Regions from separate parts of the Baekduia sp. Peel2402 genome, predicted to be linked through region 3. Evidence: riboswitches for the same ligand, from Rfam matches in the RefSeq annotation. Region 3 holds a riboswitch; each other region holds the start of a gene.

Region 1 (5,566 bases), 2.0 Mb from region 3:
TCGGCTGGGGCCTGTTGGTGGCCTTGGGCGCGATCTTCTGCGCACCCGCGCTGACCGCGCGCCTGCCGATCCTCCCGCTGCTGGCCGCGACGTTCGCGATGCTCGCGGTCGACCTGCTGATCATCGGCCTCGGCATCCACGACAAGGGCGTGATGATCGTGGCGATCATCGCCTCCGGCCTGGTGCTCGGCATCGCCAACGCGGTGCTGTCGAACCTGTTGTTGGGGCTGTCGAGCGCGGACACGTCGATCGCCGCGTCCGGCACGAACTTCGTGCGCTTCGCCGGCGGCGCGATCGCCCCGTTCCTGGCCGGCAAGCTGTCGGAGCACGTCAACGCGGAGGCGCCGCTGTACGTGGGCGCGGCCGCGGTCGCGCTCGGCGTGATCCTGATCGGCGTCTTCGCCTCCACCTTGTCCCCCGCCCGCGCCGTCGATCCCGCCGAGGATGTCGAGGCGTGGGAGCTGGAGTTGGCTGGCTAGTCTCCGGGCGATGCCCGAGACCGAGCGCCAACGTGCCAAGCGCGACTTCGAGTTCGCCATCGCCTTCGGCCACAACCGGACGGCGATCACCTTCGCGCTGGCCGAGGCGCAGGGCGAGCCGCTGACGCTCGCGGAGCTTCAGAAGCACACCGACGTCTCGGCGACGACGGTGCGCAACGTGGTGAAGCGCTTGGAGGAGATGGAGCTGGTCGAGGAGACGACCAAGGACCGGCGCATGGCGTTCCGCTTCACCGAGCACGGTCTGCGCGGCGCCGCGGACTGGGAGGCCGAGCGCGCTGAGGAGGACGCGCAGCCGGAGCCCGAACCGCTGACGCGTGCCGCCCTCTTCCGCTGGCGCGTCCGCGGGACCGCGTCAAAGCCGTTCGAGGTCGACCCGGAGGAGGTCGGCGCGGACCTCGCCGTTGCGGGCCTCAATCCGGTCGAGGTCGGCGAGAACGGCAGCCTCCTGGTCACGGTCGACTACGAGATCGACGCGCTACACGAGCAAGAGGCGGTCGGGATCCAGCTTCCCTCCGGCTGGCACGTCGGTGGCTTCGGCGCACGGGCCACCCGGATCGGTCTGGCGGCGGCGACTCGCACCCGGCCGGACCACTGGCTGGTCTTCACGGACGTGGACGGCCCGACCGCGGCCGACGCCGCGCGCGGCGCCATCGCGCGGCGCGTCACGCTGTTGCGCGAGGCAGACGCGCCACGCCGGATGGTCGAAGAGGCGCAGCAGGCCAACGTCCTGGTCGACTACCTCTCCTTGGCCGGCTCCCCGGAGGACGGGCGCCTCCCGGTGCCTGACGACGACGTCCTCGTCCGCGCGCTGCGCTCGTGCTGGGAGGCGCTGGCCGACGTCGGACTCACCGCCGTTGGTGCGGCCTTCGCCGTCTCGGAGCGCGAGCTGCGCGGCGCGTACGCGGAACACAGCCTCGACCGCTTGGAACAGCGCCTCGACACGCTGCGAGCCCAAGGTCGCCTGGTTCCCTGACCGACACGCGTCGATGAGTCCGGGCGGTGCTCGCCGTCCGTGCTCGTCGATGAGTGAATTCGTGTTGGTCCCGGGCGCCGGGGGTGATGGGTGGTACTGGTCGCACGTGGCGGCGCTGCTGCGCGAGCGCGGCCATGGGGCGACGCCGATCGACCTGCCTGCGGGCGACGACACGGCCGGGTTGTACAAGTACGCCGACGTGATCATCGAGGCGATCACCGGCCGCTACGACGTCGTCCTGGTCGCGCACTCAATGGGCGCCTTCAGCGCGCCGATCGCGGCGGCGGACGTTGACGTCGAGGCGTTGCTGCTCGTCGCGCCGATGATCCCGGCAACTGGCGAGTCGGTGAACGACTGGTGGACGACGACCGCCGAGGGCCGTCGCGACACGCCGCCGTTCGACGAGATCGAGAGCTTCTTCCACGACGTGCCGGAGCCGCTCGTCGCAGAGGCCTTAGCCCGCCCCGGCCAGGAGCAGTCCGACCGCCCGTGCGTGGAGCCGTGGCCGCTGGACGCCTGGCCGGACGTGCCGACCCGCGTCCTCGTCGCCCGCGACGACCGCGTCTTCCCCTATGCCTTCGCCCGCGACCTCGCCTACGAGCGCCTCGGCGTCAAGGCCGACACGATCGACACCGGCCACCTGCCGTCGCTGGCCAAGCCGCGCGAGCTGGCGGCCTGGCTGGACGCGGTGTCGTGAGGCGCGAGAGCGCTAGCGGCCGCCGGCGACAGCCGGCAGCACCTGGATCTCGCCGCCGTCCTTGACCGGCGTCGAGAGGCCGTCGCCGAAGCGGACGTCTTCGCCGTCGACGTAGACGTTGACGAAGCGGCGCAGGCCGCCGTCGCCGTCGGAGAGCGAGTCGCGGAGATCGGGGTGTGCTTCGTACAGCGCCTCGAGCGCGGCACCGACAGTCTCAGCGGTGACCTCGACCTTGGACGCGCCGCCGGCGGCGGCGCGCAGCTGGGTCGGGAGCTTGACGACGACGGCCATCAGGCGGTGGCCCCGGCAAGGACGGTGTTCTCGAAGGCCGAGAACTTCGGCTCGATCTCGTGCGCCTCGAAGGTGCCGCGGACGGCGTCGAGGGTCTTGAGGCCGTCACCCGTGATGACGAGCACGACGCGCTCCTCGGGGTCGATGTCGCCGCGGTCGGCGAGCTTGGCCAGCGTCGCGGTGGTGACGCCACCGGCGGTCTCGGTGAAGATGCCCGTCGTCTCGGCAAGCAGGCGGATGCCGGCCTTGATCTCCTCGTCGGTGACCGAGTCGATGCCGCCGCCGGAGTTGTTGGCCAACTCGACTGCGTAGGGGCCGTCGGCCGGGTTGCCGATCGCCAGCGACTTGGCGATGGTGTCCGGCTTGACCGGGCGGCAGACGTCGGTGCCCTCGGCGAACGCGGTGGCGACCGGCGAGCAGCCCAGCGCCTGGGCGCCGTTCATCGTGGGCGCGTCGCCCTCGATCAGGCCCAGCTCGCGCCATTCGTCAAAGCCCTTGGCGATCTTGGTGTACAACGACCCGGAGGCGATCGGCGCGACGACGCGGTCCGGCGTGCGGAAGCCGAGCTGCTCGGCGATCTCGTAGGCCAAGGTCTTGGAGCCCTCGGCGTAGTACGGGCGCATGTTGACGTTCACGAACGCCCACGACTCCTGCTCACCGCTGATCTCGGTGCAGAGGCGGTTGACGTCGTCGTAGTTGCCCTTGATCTTCACCAAGTTGGTGCCGTACACGCCGGTGGCGAGGATCTTCTGCTCCTCGAGGTCCGACGGGATGAAGACGTAGGACGGCATCCCGAGCGCGGCGGCCGCGGCGGCGACGGCGTTGGCGAGGTTGCCGGTGGAGGCGCAGGCCAGCGTGTCGAAGCCGAGCTCACGCGCGCGGGCGGCGGCGACGGAGACGACGCGGTCCTTGAAGGAGTGCGTGGGGTTGTGCGCGTCGTTCTTGACCCAGACCTCCTTGAGGCCCAGGCGCTCGGCCAGCCGGTCCGCGCGGACCAGCGGCGTGCAGCCCGCGGGCAGTCCCACGCGCGAGAGGATCTTGGCGGACGGACCCGGCTGGCCCTCGACCAGCGGCAGGAAGTCCACGTAGCGCCAGATGTTCTGCGGGCCGGAGGTGATCCGGCGACGGAGAGAGGCGACGTCGTCGGCCAGCGCGGTGTGGTCGTACTTGACCTCGAGCGGGCCGAAGCACTTGTGGCAGACGTACTGCGCGGTGAGCTCGTACTCGGTGCCGCACTCGCGACAGGCCAGGTTGGTGACAGCCATTCGGGAAACCCCAGTTCTTCGTCGTTGTGGTGTGTGACGAAGAAGTGGCTTCTACCGCCACACGTCTCCAGGAATTGGCACCTACCCGCGCATGCGCGGGGGTTGCCGGGGTTTCATCGGGCCGGTCCCTCCACCCCTCTGGACGTGTTCAGCTATGTGGTCGGAACGATAGCAGTAGGACTTGAGGTCGCAAGCCGTGGTCCGTGTACAACGATTCGTTGTACGCCCAGTACACTGCTTCTCATCGTGATCCCGTCCGTCGACGAGCCCCTAAGTCGTAATGCCGAGGCTGCCCCGCCCGCCTCTGCGTCGCGCTGCCCGCTCTCGCGCGGACGGCAGCGCCCACGCCGCTGAGCCTGACGTCCCCAACGTCGAGGTCGTCGAAGCCGAGGGCCTGCGCTGGATCAACATCGAGCGCCCCCGTGCGGTCGACCGCGCCTGGCTGGAAGAGCACTTCGACTTCCACCCGCTGGACTACGAGGACGTCTACTCGCGCAACCAGCGGCCGAAGGTCGACGAGTACCCCGACTACCTGTTCGTGGTCCTGCACTTCCCGGTCTACGACAAGCGCGTCAACCGGCTGAACGCCGCCGAGGTCGACATCTTCGTCGGCCCCGACTTCCTGATCACGCTCCCGAACGAGCCGCTGGCGCCGTTGCAGTACGTCTTCGACCGCTGCCGGACCAACGAGGACGTCCGCGAGGACATGTTCTCCAAGGGTGCCGGCTACTTGTTGTACAAGGTGGTCGACGCCTGCGTGGACGCGTCCTTCCCCATGCTGCGCAAGATGAGCCTCAAGCTCGAGCGCCTGGAGGAGGCGATCTTCGACGAGGAGGCCAACCGCGAAGTTGTCCGTGATCTCTCCAACGCCAAGCAGGAGATCATCAACTTCCGCAAGATCGTCCGGCCGCAGCGCACGGCGCTGAAGGACCTAGAGCGCACCAAGCGCTACGTCACCGGCGAGTTGGACATCTACTTCGACGACATCAACGACGCGTCCGAACGCGTCTGGGACATGTTGGAGAACTTCAAGGAGGTGATCGAGGGCCTCGAGACCACCAACGAGTCCGTGCTCTCCCACCGCCTGAACGACTCGATCCGCGTGCTGACAGCGTTCAGCGTGATCATGCTGCCGCTGACGCTGATCGCGTCGGTCCTGGGCATGAACGTCGGCGTCCCGGGCGAAGGCTCGGTGCACGCGTTCTGGATCACGATCGTCGTCATGTTGTCGGTGTTGACCGGCATGGTGCTGTGGTTCCGCAAGCGCGGCTGGCTGTGAAAGCCTCGCCCTGCGGGCTCGTTTTCATGCGAGTACTCGCCTAGCGGCTCGTACGTCGCGGTGGCGGCTACCTTGGTCGCTATGGACGCCGGCGTCGCTTACTTCCCCACCCACGACGGCCTCGGGCCCGCGGAGCTCGCGCGGCTGGTCGAGGAGCGCGGCCATCGCTGGCTGCTGTGGGCCGAGCACACGCACATCCCGGCGTCGCGTGAGTCGCCGTGGGGTGGTCGCGAGGGCGCGCCGCCGCTGCCGCGCAAGTACGCGCGGACGTACGACCCGTTCGTGGCGTCGGCCTACGCGCTGGCGGCGACGCAGAACCTGCGCGTGGGCACGGGCATCGCGTTGGTGCCGCAGCGCGACCCGATCGTCACCGCCAAGGAGGTCGCGTCGCTCGATCACCTCAGCGGCGGGCGCTTCGAGTTCGGGGTCGGCGCGGGCTGGAACCGCGAGGAGATGGACAACCACGGCGTCGATCCGCGCACGCGGATGAAGCGGATGCGCGAGCACGTGCTGGCGATGAAGGCGATCTGGACCCACCACGAGGCGTCGTTCCACGGGGAC
Region 2 (5,566 bases), 1.1 Mb from region 3:
CCCGCTGTCGGCCGCGCTGGAGCTCGCCACCGAGATCGCCAACAAGTCGCCCGACGCGGTCCGTCGCGCCAAGCGCATGTACGAGGACGTCTGGCAGACCGACGACCGCGCCGCCGCGCTGCTGCTGGAGTCCGAGCTACAGGCCCAGATCATCGGCAAGCCCAATCAGATCGCCGCGGTCACCGCCGGCATGAGCGGCGAGCCGCCGGTCTTCACCGACCCCTCCTGACGAGGGGGCTCGGATCCCCCATCTGGGTGTACCGTGCCCGGCCATGTCGATCACGACCGCCCCGGGCGCGAGGCGCCCGCTGTTCGAAGACGTCCACGACGATTACCGCGAGAGCTTCCGCCGCTTCTTGCAGGCCGAGGTCGTCCCGCACCACGAGGAGTGGCAGGAAGCGCACATCGTCTCGCGCGACCTTTTCACCAAGGCTGCCGAGCACGGCTTCCTGGCGATGGCCGTCGAGGAGGAGTTCGGCGGCTCCGAGGTCGATGACTGGCGCTTCAACGCGATCCTGGCTGAGGAGGCCGCTTACGCGGTCGTGCAGTCGTCGTGGATGGGCCCCACCGTCCACAACGACCTCGGCCTGCCCTACCTGCGCGCCGCCGCCAACGAGGAGCAGAAGCAGCGCTGGTTCCCGGGCGTCGCCTCCGGCGAGAAGATCCTCGCCCTGGCGATGACCGAGCCGGGCACGGGCTCTGACCTGGCGGGCATCGCGGCCCGCGCCAAGAAGGACGGCGACGACTACATCATCAACGGCGCCAAGACCTTCATCTCTAACGGCATCAACGCCGACCTGGTCGTCACCGCGGTCCGCACGGGCGACGACCCGCACCGCGGCCTGTCGATGTTCGTCATCGAGCGCGGCTTCGAGGGCTTCGAGCGCGGCAAGCAGATCCACAAGCGCGGCCAGCACGCCAACGACACGGCCGAGCTGTTCTTCAACGACTGCCGCGTCCCGGCCGAGAACCTGCTCGGCGATGAGGGCACGGGCTTCGCGCAGCTGATGGCGCACCTGATCCCCGAGCGCCTCGGCCTGGCCGTCTCCTCGATGGCCGCCTGCGAGGCCGCGCTGGCGATGACGCTGGAGTACGTCAAGGAGCGCAAGGCGTTCGGCCGGCCGATCGGCTCGTTCCAGAACTCGCGCTTCGTGCTGGCCGACCTTCAGACCAAGGTCGACATCTCGCGCTGCTGGATGGACCGCACGATCTCCCGTTACACCGAGGGCACCTGCACGGTCCAGGAGGCGGCGCAGGCCAAGTACTGGACGACGGACCTGCTCTCCGAGGTCTCCGACGCCTGCGTCCAGCTCTTCGGCGGCTACGGCTACACCACGGAGTACAAGATCTCCGAGATCTGGGCCGACGCTCGCGTCAACCGCATCTACGCCGGCACGAACGAGATCATGAAGGAGCTCGTCGGCCGCTCGATGGGCCTGTAGGACCCTCGCTTACGACCGCACGCTGACATCCGGGGCTTCAAAATCCCGGATGTCGGCCGAACAGCGTGAGGGATGGCACGACGTGACGAGGGCTTCACGCTGATCGAGCTGCTGGTGGTGATCCTGATCATCGGGATCTTGGCCGCGATTGCGCTGCCGAACCTGACCTCCCAGCAGAAGAAGGCGACGGGCGCGGACGCAAAGCAGACCGCGGCGATCGCGCTGCGCGCGATGGAGGTCTACGCGACCGACAACAACGGCAGCTACGCGGGCGCCACGACGGCGTCGCTGGTCGTCGCGCAGCCCGCGCTCAAGCAGGTCAACACCGAGAGCCGCCTGCTCGTGTCCGGCACGAGCTCGTCTAACCCGGAGGCGACGAGCTTCGTCGTCGGCGTGCGGGCCAAGGGCGCCAACGGCGCCTGGTTCGCGTTCTACCGCGACGGCACCGGCGTCCAGCGCCTCTGCTCGCCGGGCGGCGCGTCCGGTTGCAGCGCCGCGATCCCGGGCGTGTCGTTCCCGGGCTACGGCTCCGTCGGCTCCTGGTAGCACGCGGCGCCCGAGGCCCGGCGGGCAAGTTGTAGGGTTTCCTGCCTGCCTTCCCTGCTGCTCGTCCGCCACGCCCAGGCGTCCTTCGGCGCCGCCGACTACGACGTCCTCTCTGAGCGCGGCGTGGAGCAGGCGGCCGTGCTCGCGAGCGACTTCGCCCGGCGTGGTGTCGCGCCCGCCCGCGTGATCACCGGCGACCTGCGCCGCCAGCGCGACACGCTCGCGCCGCTGGGCCTCTCAACGACCGTCGACCCGCGCTGGGACGAGTACGACTCCGACGGCATCCTGTCGGCGCACTCGACCAGCGCCGCGCGCGAGCACCGCGGGCCCGGCGACGACGACACGCCCGCGCTGACCTCACGCCAGTTCCAGGAGATCCTGGAAGAGGCGCTGCTCGGCTGGATCGCGGCGGGCGCCGACGGCCCGGCGCGGGAGAGCTGGCCGGCGTTCGCCACGCGCGTCGAGGGCGCTCTGCACGACGCGGCCGACGGCCTGGGCACGGGGGAGACCGCGGTCGTCTGCACCTCGGGCGGCGTGCTGGCCGCGATCATGGTCGCGCTGCTCGGCGTGGCGCCGGAGGCGTTCGTGCGCTTCAACCGCGTGACGGTCAACACGGGGATCTCGCGCGTGGCGGTCGGCCGCGCGGGCCTGACGCTCGTGTCGTTCAACGAGCATGCCCACCTCGACGGCGAGCTGCTGACCTACCGCTGACCCGTCGCGCATCGCTTGTCCACCGTCTCGGTGCAGATGCGCTATTCTCCGTCTCGGTCAAGAGCGCCAGCGTCAAGCCCCGGCTCGCTGGCCGGCAACCCCCGTCCGCGGTGGGGTGCCCCGGGTGAGGACCAGGTTCGCGCGCCGCGATGGACGGCGCGCTTGCAAGCGCGGATCCCTCACAGGGTCCCGGACAAGACCCGAGATGGAGAAGACGATGAGCTTGATCGACGTGGCCACGGAGCCGCTGCTGCCGGTGCTCGGCGCCGACCTGCGCGTGCCGCTGGCCGACGGCCGCAGTGCGCGCTACGTCAACCTCGACTACGCGGCGACGGCGCCCGCGCTGGCGTGCGTCGCCGAGCGCGTCAACGCGGTCCTGCCCTACGCGGGCAGCGTGCACCGCGGATCCGGCGTGCCGTCGCGCGTGGCGAGCGGGTTGTATGAGAACGCGCGCGAGAGCGTGGGGCAGCGCCTGGGTGCGCGCGCCGACGACCACGTGATCTTCACGCGTAACACGACCGACGCCACCAACTTGCTCGCCGCGTGCGTGCCGGCGGGCCGCGGCGACGTCGTCACGCTCGACGTCGAGCACCACGCCAACCTGCTGCCGTGGCGCCGCGCGGCGTGCGGGACGCGCGTCGTGGCGCACGCGCCGACGCTGGCCGAGACGCTGGTGCGGGTGGAGGACGCGTTGGGCGCCGCGCCCGCCGCGCTGCTGGCGATCACCGGCGCGTCGAACGTGACCGGCGAGGTGCTGCCGCTCGAGGAGATCGTGGCGATCGCGCGCCGCCACGGCACGCGCGTGTTCGTGGACGCCGCGCAGCTCGCGCCGCACCGCGCGATCGACCTCGCCGAGTCCGGCGTCGACTACCTCGCGTTGTCAGGGCACAAGGCCTACGCACCGTACGGGGCGGGCGTGTTGGTCGGCCGCGCCGACTGGCTGGACGCGGCGCCGCCGTACCTCGCGGGTGGCGGCGCCGTGGTCGAGGTGACGGTCGACGACGTCGCCTGGGCCGACGGACCGCGCCGCCACGAGGCGGGCACGCCGAACCTCGCCGGCGCGGTCGCGCTGGCCGCGGCGCTCGACGCGCTCGCGGAGCTCCCGCTCGCCGACCACGAGGCCGCGCTGCGCCGGACGTTGTTGGAGGGGTTGGGCGCGATCGCAGGCGTGACGACGCTTTCGATCTGGTCCGACACGCCGGACGCCATCGGCACCGTCGCCTTCACCGTCGAGGGCTACGCGCCCGGCCTCGTCGGCGCCTACCTCTCCGCCGAGCACGGCATCGGCCTGCGCGACGGCCGTTTCTGCGCGCACCCGCTGCTCGCGCGCTTCGGCCTCCCGGACGGCGCGGTGCGCGCCTCCTTCGGCCTCGGCTCCCGCCACGCCGACGCCGAGCGCCTCATCGCCGCGATCGAGAAGCTCGTCACCGACGGCCCGGCCAACACCTACAACCAGACCTCGGAGGGCTGGCTGCCGGCCGACGACCGCCGCGACCTCACCACCTGGCTCGGCGCGGACGTCTCCCGCGCGAAGGCGTCGCCCTGCGAGCGCCGCCGCCACGCGGTGTAGCGGCGGCGCGCGCGCTCAGCCCGGCACCGAGATCTGCAGGTGGCAGAGCGCCGAGAGCGCGGCGGTGAGCTTCGCGTCGCCCGCGCCGACGAGCGGCTGGCCGGTGAGCGGCGCCGTGGTGCCTGCGCCCGCGCTGGCGCCGCTGCCGTCACCGGTGGCCGCGGCGGCGTTGGCGGCGGCCTGCTGGGTCTGCGCGGTGGAGGCCTCGAACGGCGTCGTCGTCTGGGTCGCGCGCGCTGATGAGACGCGGGAGAGGGCGGCGGCCAGGGCGGCGGGGTCGCCGGCCAGCCCCGACGTGGCGGTGGCGGCGACGGTCACGACGCCGTCCTTGACCAGGTAGGCGTAGGTCGTGCCGTTGGCCGGAACGGCGTGGACGCCTTCGGGTGCCGTGGTGGTCGAACCGACCGCGATGCCTCCGGCGCTGCGGCCGCGCGCGGTGGACCCGACCAGCTCGACGGTCCCGGCCGGCGTCAGCTCGGCCACGTCGGCGCGGCCGTCGTTGCCGTCGCCTGAGACGCAGTAGCTCCACGCGCGGTCGCGCTGCTGCGGCTGCCCGGCGGTGTCCAGCAAGGCGGTCCAGGACCGGCCGAGCCGCAGCGCGCCCACGCCCGTCGCCTCGATCGCCCCGTCGGGCGCCGCGCACGTCGGCGTCGCCACGCCCTCCGCGCGCTCCCACATCTCCAGGTAGGCCTCGGAGCCGTTCCACATGTCCTTGACCAGCGCGTCGCCGCCGAGGCGCCGCAGGTCCGCGAACCAGTCGGCGTAGAGCCCGTACTGCGCGACGCCGTCCTTGTTGTAGTCAAACGTCCGCTCGCCGGTCTTCTGGCGCTGGAAGGTCACGGTCCCGTCGAGCGACTTGAAGGGGTACTCGAGCGAGCCGCTGCCGTCCGCGTCGGTTCCCGGCTGCTCGCTGAGCCCGCCGAGGTCGGCGCCGTAGCCCCAGCCGAACTGGTACGGCGTCGCGCGTGGCCGGTACTCCTGCCACTGCTTGACGTAGTCGGTGGCCGCCGAGTGCCCCGGGAACGCGAGGCCGCCGAGCTTCCAGATCCGCGGCCAGTTGCCGGGATCCATCCAGCCGTGCGGGGAGATCACGCCGCTGTAGTTGCGCGCCTCCAACAACGACAACGTGCGGTCGACGCCCGCCTGGCTCATGTGGTCGGGGTTGACGATCATCCCCAGGTCCATCATCCGCTCGACCACGTGCGCGCCGAGATCCGTGAGCCCGCGCGTGTTGCAGTTCGGTGCTGCGGGATAGACCGGCGCGATCCCGCTCGGCAGTCCGGCCGTCGCAAAGAGC
Region 3 (5,566 bases):
CTGCGGGCACTGCTACATGTGCGGCACCGGGCTGCAGTCTCAGTGCGAGACCACGCAGGTGCACGAGTACGGCACCGGCGCCTCGTTGCTGGGCTACACCAAGCTCTACGGGCAGGTCGCCGGCGGTCAGGCCGAGTACCTGCGCGTGCCCCAGGCGCACTACGGGCCGATCAAGGTGCCCGAAGGCCCGTCCGACGACCGCTTCGTCTTCCTCTCCGATGTGCTGCCGACCGCCTGGCAGGGCGTGGCCTACGCCGACGTCGGCCCCGGCGACAGCCTCCTGGTGCTCGGGCTCGGACCGATCGGCGAGATGGCGACGCGCATCGCCCAGCACAAGGGCGTCGAGCACGTGATCGGGGTCGACCTCGTCCCCGACCGCCTGGAGCGCGCCCGCGCCCACGGCGTCCAGGCCATCGACCTCAACGAGCACGACGACCTCGCGGCCGTCATCCGCGAGCAGACCGGCGGCCGCGGTCCCGACGCCGTGCTGGAGGCCGTCGGCATGGAGGCCCACGGCGCCCCGGTCGGCAAGCTCGCTCACCGCCTCGCGGGCCTCCTCCCCGACGCCGCCGCCCAGAAGGTCATCGAGACCGCCGGCATCGACCGCCTGTCGGCGCTGCACAGCGCGTTCGACCTCGTCCGCCGCGGCGGCACGGTGTCGGTCTCCGGCGTCTACGGCGGCGCCGCCAGCCCGATGAACCTGATGCAGATCTTCGACAAGCAGGTCCAGATCCGTGGCGGGCAGGCCAACGTCAAGCGCTGGATCGACGACATCATGCCCTTGCTGACCGGCGAGGACGATCCGCTGGGGACCGAGTCCTTCGCGACCCACCACGTCCCGCTCGACGATGCCCCGAAGGCCTACAAGGACTTCCAGGGCAAGGAGGACGGGACGTTCAAGGTGGTCTTCAAGCCCGGCGCCTAGAGCACGAACCGATCATCGCCATGCCGGAGCGCACGCCTGACGGGCGTCACGTGGTGATCGACGGACGCCGGTGGCGTGCCACCGATCCGTCGATCCCCGAAGCGCGGCGCCGTGAGCTGGTCAGCGAGCTGATGTCGGCGCGCTCGCAGGTCGGGCACGCCAAGCGCCGGGGCGACGCCGCCGCCGAGGCGGCGGCGCGCCGGCGCGTGCACGCCGCGAAGGTCGCGCTCGGCGAGCGCGGGGAGCGCTGGTGACGCCGGGCACCGGCGACTGGGAGCGACTGGGGCGCCGGCAGATCGACCTGATGCTCCACGGCCTCAGCGCGCCCGGACCCTGATGGTCGCGACGCCACGTCGGGGCGGCGTACACCAGGGTGGTCTATTCGGTCCAAGAACTTCGGCGACCTCCATGAGTCGCGGGCTACGTTGGATCGCATGCCCACTATCACCACCACGGACGGCGTCGAGATCTACTACAAGGACTGGGGCAGCGGGCAACCGATCGTCTTCAGCCACGGGTGGCCGCTCTCGTCCGACGACTGGGATGCCCAGTTGATGTTCTTCCTCCAGCACGGTTTCCGCGTCGTCGCGCACGACCGCCGCGGCCACGGCCGCTCGGAGCAGGTCGCAGGCGGCCACGACATGGACCACTACGCCGACGACCTCCTGGCGGTCGTCGAGCACCTCGACCTCAAGGACGCGATCCACGTCGGTCACTCCACCGGCGGCGGCGAGGTCGCGCACTACATCGCGCGCCACGGCGAGAGCCGCGTCGCCAAGGCGGTCCTGATCAGCGCGGTCCCGCCGATCATGGTCAAGACCGAGGCCAACCCGGGCGGGCTGCCCAAGGAGGTCTTCGACGGCATCCAGGAGCAGGTCGCCACCAACCGGTCCTCGTTCTACCGCGAGCTGCCGTCGACCGCCTTCTACGGCTACAACCGCGACGGCGTCGAGCCCAACGACGCGATCATCGGCAACTGGTGGCGCCAGGGCATGATGGGTGGCGCCAAGGCCCATTACGACGGCGTCGTCGCGTTCTCGCAGACCGACTTCACCGAGGACCTCAAGAAGATCTCGGTCCCGGTCCTGGTCATGCACGGCGACGACGACCAGGTCGTCCCCTACGCCGACTCGGGCCCGCTGTCGGCCGAGCTGGTCCAGAACGGCACGCTGAAGACCTACGCCGGTTTCCCGCACGGGATGCCGACGACCGAGGCGGCGACGATCAACGCCGACCTGTTGGCCTTCATCCAGTCCTAGGTAACTCCCGGCGCGGAGCGCGGGCGGATCTACTTGGCGGCGAGGACCGCGACGCGCTTGTTGGGGAAGCCCGGCAGGCCGTCGAGGACCTCGAAGTCTTCTGCCCACTCCGCGCCGGCCTCGGGCGGCGTTCCGACGTCGACGGCCACCGTGAGGCCCAGGTCGCCGAAGAAGGCCTGGTACTCCGAGGCCGACATGTACTCGTGGACTTCCATCTGCTCCACGGCCCAGCGCGCCTCGTCGCCCTGCTTGGGCTTGTTGTACTGGGTCAGCAGCGTGATGAACGTCCGCGCCGGGATCGTGAACGTGCGGCCGTCGTCCTCCCAGGCGATCTCCAGCGGGCGGGACGGGTACTCGCGGGCGATGCGGTGCAGCACCTCCGCGATCTCCGGCGTCTTGGTGCGCACGCGAACGGGCGTGTCGCCCTCCTCGGGGAGGACGTCGTCGGTGATCAGGATCACGCCGCCGGGTGCCAGCGCCGTAGCCGCCGCGCGCAGGATGTCCTCGACGGCGGCGCGCCCGACGGCGTGGTCGATCGCGCCGGTCTGCGGCGAGCGGCCGACGAACGAGTACACCTCGTGGAGGATGTCGAAGAACCCGACGGCGCCGACGTCGCTGCCGTAGGCGGCGAGGTCGCTGGCGTCTCCGGTGCGCCACTGCACCCGCGAGTCGGTCTCGGCGGCGCGGCTGCGCTGGACGATGTCGTCGTCGTAGTCGAGGCAGACGATCGAGTCGATGTCGCCGTACTCGGCGACCATCTTGGACAGGTCGCTGGTGCCGGCGCCGACATCGACGATCGATGACCCCTCCGGCAACGTTCGGCCTTCCAGCAGACGCTGGACCTGGGCGGTCTTGTAGCGCCCGGTGACACCGCCGACCAGGTCGGTCCAGTACGCGTCGCGCTTGCGGCGCATGTGCTCGTCGGGAATGAAGATGGCGTGATCGGTCATGGTGAAGGCTCCTGAGCGAGGTCGCAGGCATTCTGACGCCCGGCGCCGGGCCGGCGCCGGGCTTTCCCTTGACAGACCGGCTCGGACCGCACCCTCCTCGCGCGTCCGAGTAGGCGTTGAACACGCCTAAAAAGACCTTTCCTATGAATTCCGTGGGAATTTGCTATTGTCCGCCGCGGTCATGAGTGCCAGTGCCAAGCCCCGGCTTGCTGGCCGGCAACCCCCGTCCGCGGTGGGGTGCCCCGGGTGAGGACCAGGTTCGCGTGCCGCCGGAATGCACGCTTTCAAGCGCGGATCCCTCGTGGTCCGGACGACCCCATATGGAGGATGCAGGATGCACGTCAATTGGTCGGAGCTGGCGCCGTTGGGCGCGGTGCTCGTCAGCTGGGCCGCCATCTGGTGGCTGCGCAAGCGCGAGTTGAACTTCAGCCTCATCGCGCTGTTCGCGCTGGGGATCGGCGTCCCGATCGGCCTGCTCGCCGGCACGGACGTCGAGGCGATCGACCCGATCGGCCACATCTACATCAACGTGCTGTTGGCGACGGTGGCGCCGCTGATCCTGATCGCGATCGTCTCCTCGATCACGTCGCTCGGCAGCCTGGCCAAGCTGCGCAGCATCGGCCTGCGCTCGATCTTCTGGCTGATGCTCAGCAACGCGCTGGCGGTCGTGCTCGCGCTCGGCCTCGCGCTCGCGTTCCGTCCGGGCCACGGCGTCCACCACCAGCTCGGCGAGAAGTCGACCGACGCGATCCAGGGTCAGGTCCAGGACTTCGCGCAGGTCGTCGTTGGCTTCTTCCCCACCAACATCGCTCAGAACTTCAGCGCCAACGACATCATCCCCATCATCTTGATCGCGGTCACGTTGTCGGTGGCCTACCTGGCGCTGCTGGAGAAGGAGGGCGACAAGGTCCGGCTGTTCGGCGCCGGCGCCGAGGCGCTCAAGTTGGTCATCTTCAAGGCGGTCGGCTACGTCATCCGGCTCACGCCCTACGCGATCGTCGCGCTGACGGCCGCGATGGTCGGCAGCAGCTCGAACCTCGGCGAGGACTTCAAGTCGCTCGGCGGGCTGCTGGCGCTGGTCTGGATCGCGTGCTTCATCCACGCCTACCTGCTCAACGGCGCGCTTCTGAGCGCCTTCGCGCGCGTGCCGGTGGTGGCGTTCTTCCGCAAGATCTTCCCGGCGCAGCTGACCGCGTTCAGCACCCAGAGCAGCATCGGCACGCTGCCGGTGACGACCGGGCAGCTCACGCGCCAGGTCGGCGTGCACTCGGAGATCGCGCACTTCACGGCGCCGCTGGGCTCGACGATCGGGATGCCGGGCTGCGCGGGGATCTGGCCGATCATGATCGCCGTCTGGGGGATCAACGCCTACGGGATCTCCTACTCGGTGACCGACTACATCGTGTTGGCGTTCCTCGGCGTGATCGTCTCGGTCGGCACGGCCGGTGTGCCCGGCGCGGCGACGGTCGCGGCCGCCACCGTCCTGTCGGCCGCGCACCTGCCGCTGGAGTTCGTCGCGGCGACGATCCCCATCGGGGTGATCGCCGACATGGCGCGCACCGCGACCAACGTGACCGCCGCCGCGGTGAGCGCCACGGTCGTCGCGCGCCAGACCGGGCTGCTGGACGACGAGATCTTCGCGGGCCGCGCGGAGTTCGTGGAGGCCGAGCAGCTCGTGTCGCCGTCCCCGCCGCCCATCCACGTCGCGCCCTGGCCGACCGCGGTCGCGGCGACCGGGTCCGAGCTGACGCCCCGCGTCTTCTGGGGCGGCGAAGAGCTCGCGGTCGTCGATCCCTCCCTCCAGTAACTCCCTGAACCGAAAAGGAACTCCAGTGACGGTCTTCCCCCGTTGGCTGCGGCCCGTCCTCGCCGCCGCCGTCCTGGGCGTCGCGGCTCCCGCCGCGCACGCCACGGACATCACCAACCCCGCCGACCATCCCGCTCCGATCGACGTGACGATCGACGGCCAGACCTACCACGACGGCGCGGACACGCTGCCCGGCTACGACGACTACGCCTGCACGCCGATCCCGAACGTCGAGTACGACTTCTCCGAGAACCAGATCCAGTACTACGACGGCGGCGGCGACCTGATCACCACCGCGCACTGGACCGAGTGGTCGCGGATCAGCTCCTACGACACGTGGGTCAAGCAGCAGCAGGCCGCGGGCGGGACGCAAACCACCCCGACGACGACCACCAACAACACCAGCACGCCGTCGACTTCGAGCACGAGCACGAGCGGGACGAACGGCACGAACGCGGCGGCCACCAATCAGGCAGCCGCGAGCACCGGCAGCTCGGGCGCGGCGACGACGACCTCGGGCACCTCGACGTCGGCGGCGACGACCAAGTCCACCGGGTCGAAGACGACCAAGGGCACGGGGTCGACCACGAAGTCCTCGTCGTCGACCTCGAAGGGCTCCACGACG

What was found. Region 3 has a riboswitch for S-adenosylmethionine ahead of ACT01A_RS19050 (dicarboxylate/amino acid:cation symporter). Riboswitches for the same ligand answer to the same signal wherever they lie in the genome.
Region 1: another riboswitch for S-adenosylmethionine. It lies ahead of thrC (threonine synthase); the one in region 3 lies ahead of ACT01A_RS19050 (dicarboxylate/amino acid:cation symporter).
Region 2: another riboswitch for S-adenosylmethionine. It lies ahead of ACT01A_RS24295 (aminotransferase class V-fold PLP-dependent enzyme); the one in region 3 lies ahead of ACT01A_RS19050 (dicarboxylate/amino acid:cation symporter).

Annotation. Positions count from the first base shown of each region.
Region 1 covers NZ_CP199582.1:413,085-418,650, forward strand. Annotated here, with positions in the region: gene ACT01A_RS02095 (MFS transporter) at 1-479, shown strand, start outside; gene ACT01A_RS02100 (helix-turn-helix domain-containing protein) at 490-1,473, shown strand; gene ACT01A_RS02105 (alpha/beta fold hydrolase) at 1,523-2,170, shown strand; gene ACT01A_RS02110 (ubiquitin-like small modifier protein 1) at 2,183-2,461, opposite strand; gene thrC (threonine synthase) at 2,461-3,726, opposite strand; SAM riboswitch class I at 3,785-3,875, opposite strand; gene ACT01A_RS02120 (magnesium transporter CorA family protein) at 4,007-5,005, shown strand; gene ACT01A_RS02125 (LLM class F420-dependent oxidoreductase) at 5,087-5,566, shown strand, end outside.
Region 2 covers NZ_CP199582.1:4,962,339-4,967,904, forward strand. Annotated here, with positions in the region: gene ACT01A_RS24275 (crotonase/enoyl-CoA hydratase family protein) at 1-229, shown strand, start outside; gene ACT01A_RS24280 (acyl-CoA dehydrogenase family protein) at 273-1,442, shown strand; gene ACT01A_RS24285 (prepilin-type N-terminal cleavage/methylation domain-containing protein) at 1,515-1,988, shown strand; gene ACT01A_RS24290 (histidine phosphatase family protein) at 2,046-2,699, shown strand; SAM riboswitch class IV at 2,755-2,876, shown strand; gene ACT01A_RS24295 (aminotransferase class V-fold PLP-dependent enzyme) at 2,956-4,269, shown strand; gene ACT01A_RS24300 (Coagulation factor 5/8 type domain-containing protein) at 4,285-5,566, opposite strand, start outside.
Region 3 covers NZ_CP199582.1:3,900,484-3,906,049, forward strand. Annotated here, with positions in the region: gene ACT01A_RS19030 (zinc-dependent alcohol dehydrogenase) at 1-925, shown strand, start outside; gene ACT01A_RS19035 (hypothetical protein) at 946-1,179, shown strand; gene ACT01A_RS19040 (alpha/beta fold hydrolase) at 1,360-2,184, shown strand; gene ACT01A_RS19045 (methyltransferase domain-containing protein) at 2,214-3,134, opposite strand; SAM riboswitch class IV at 3,312-3,431, shown strand; gene ACT01A_RS19050 (dicarboxylate/amino acid:cation symporter) at 3,469-4,941, shown strand; gene ACT01A_RS19055 (hypothetical protein) at 4,967-5,566, shown strand, end outside.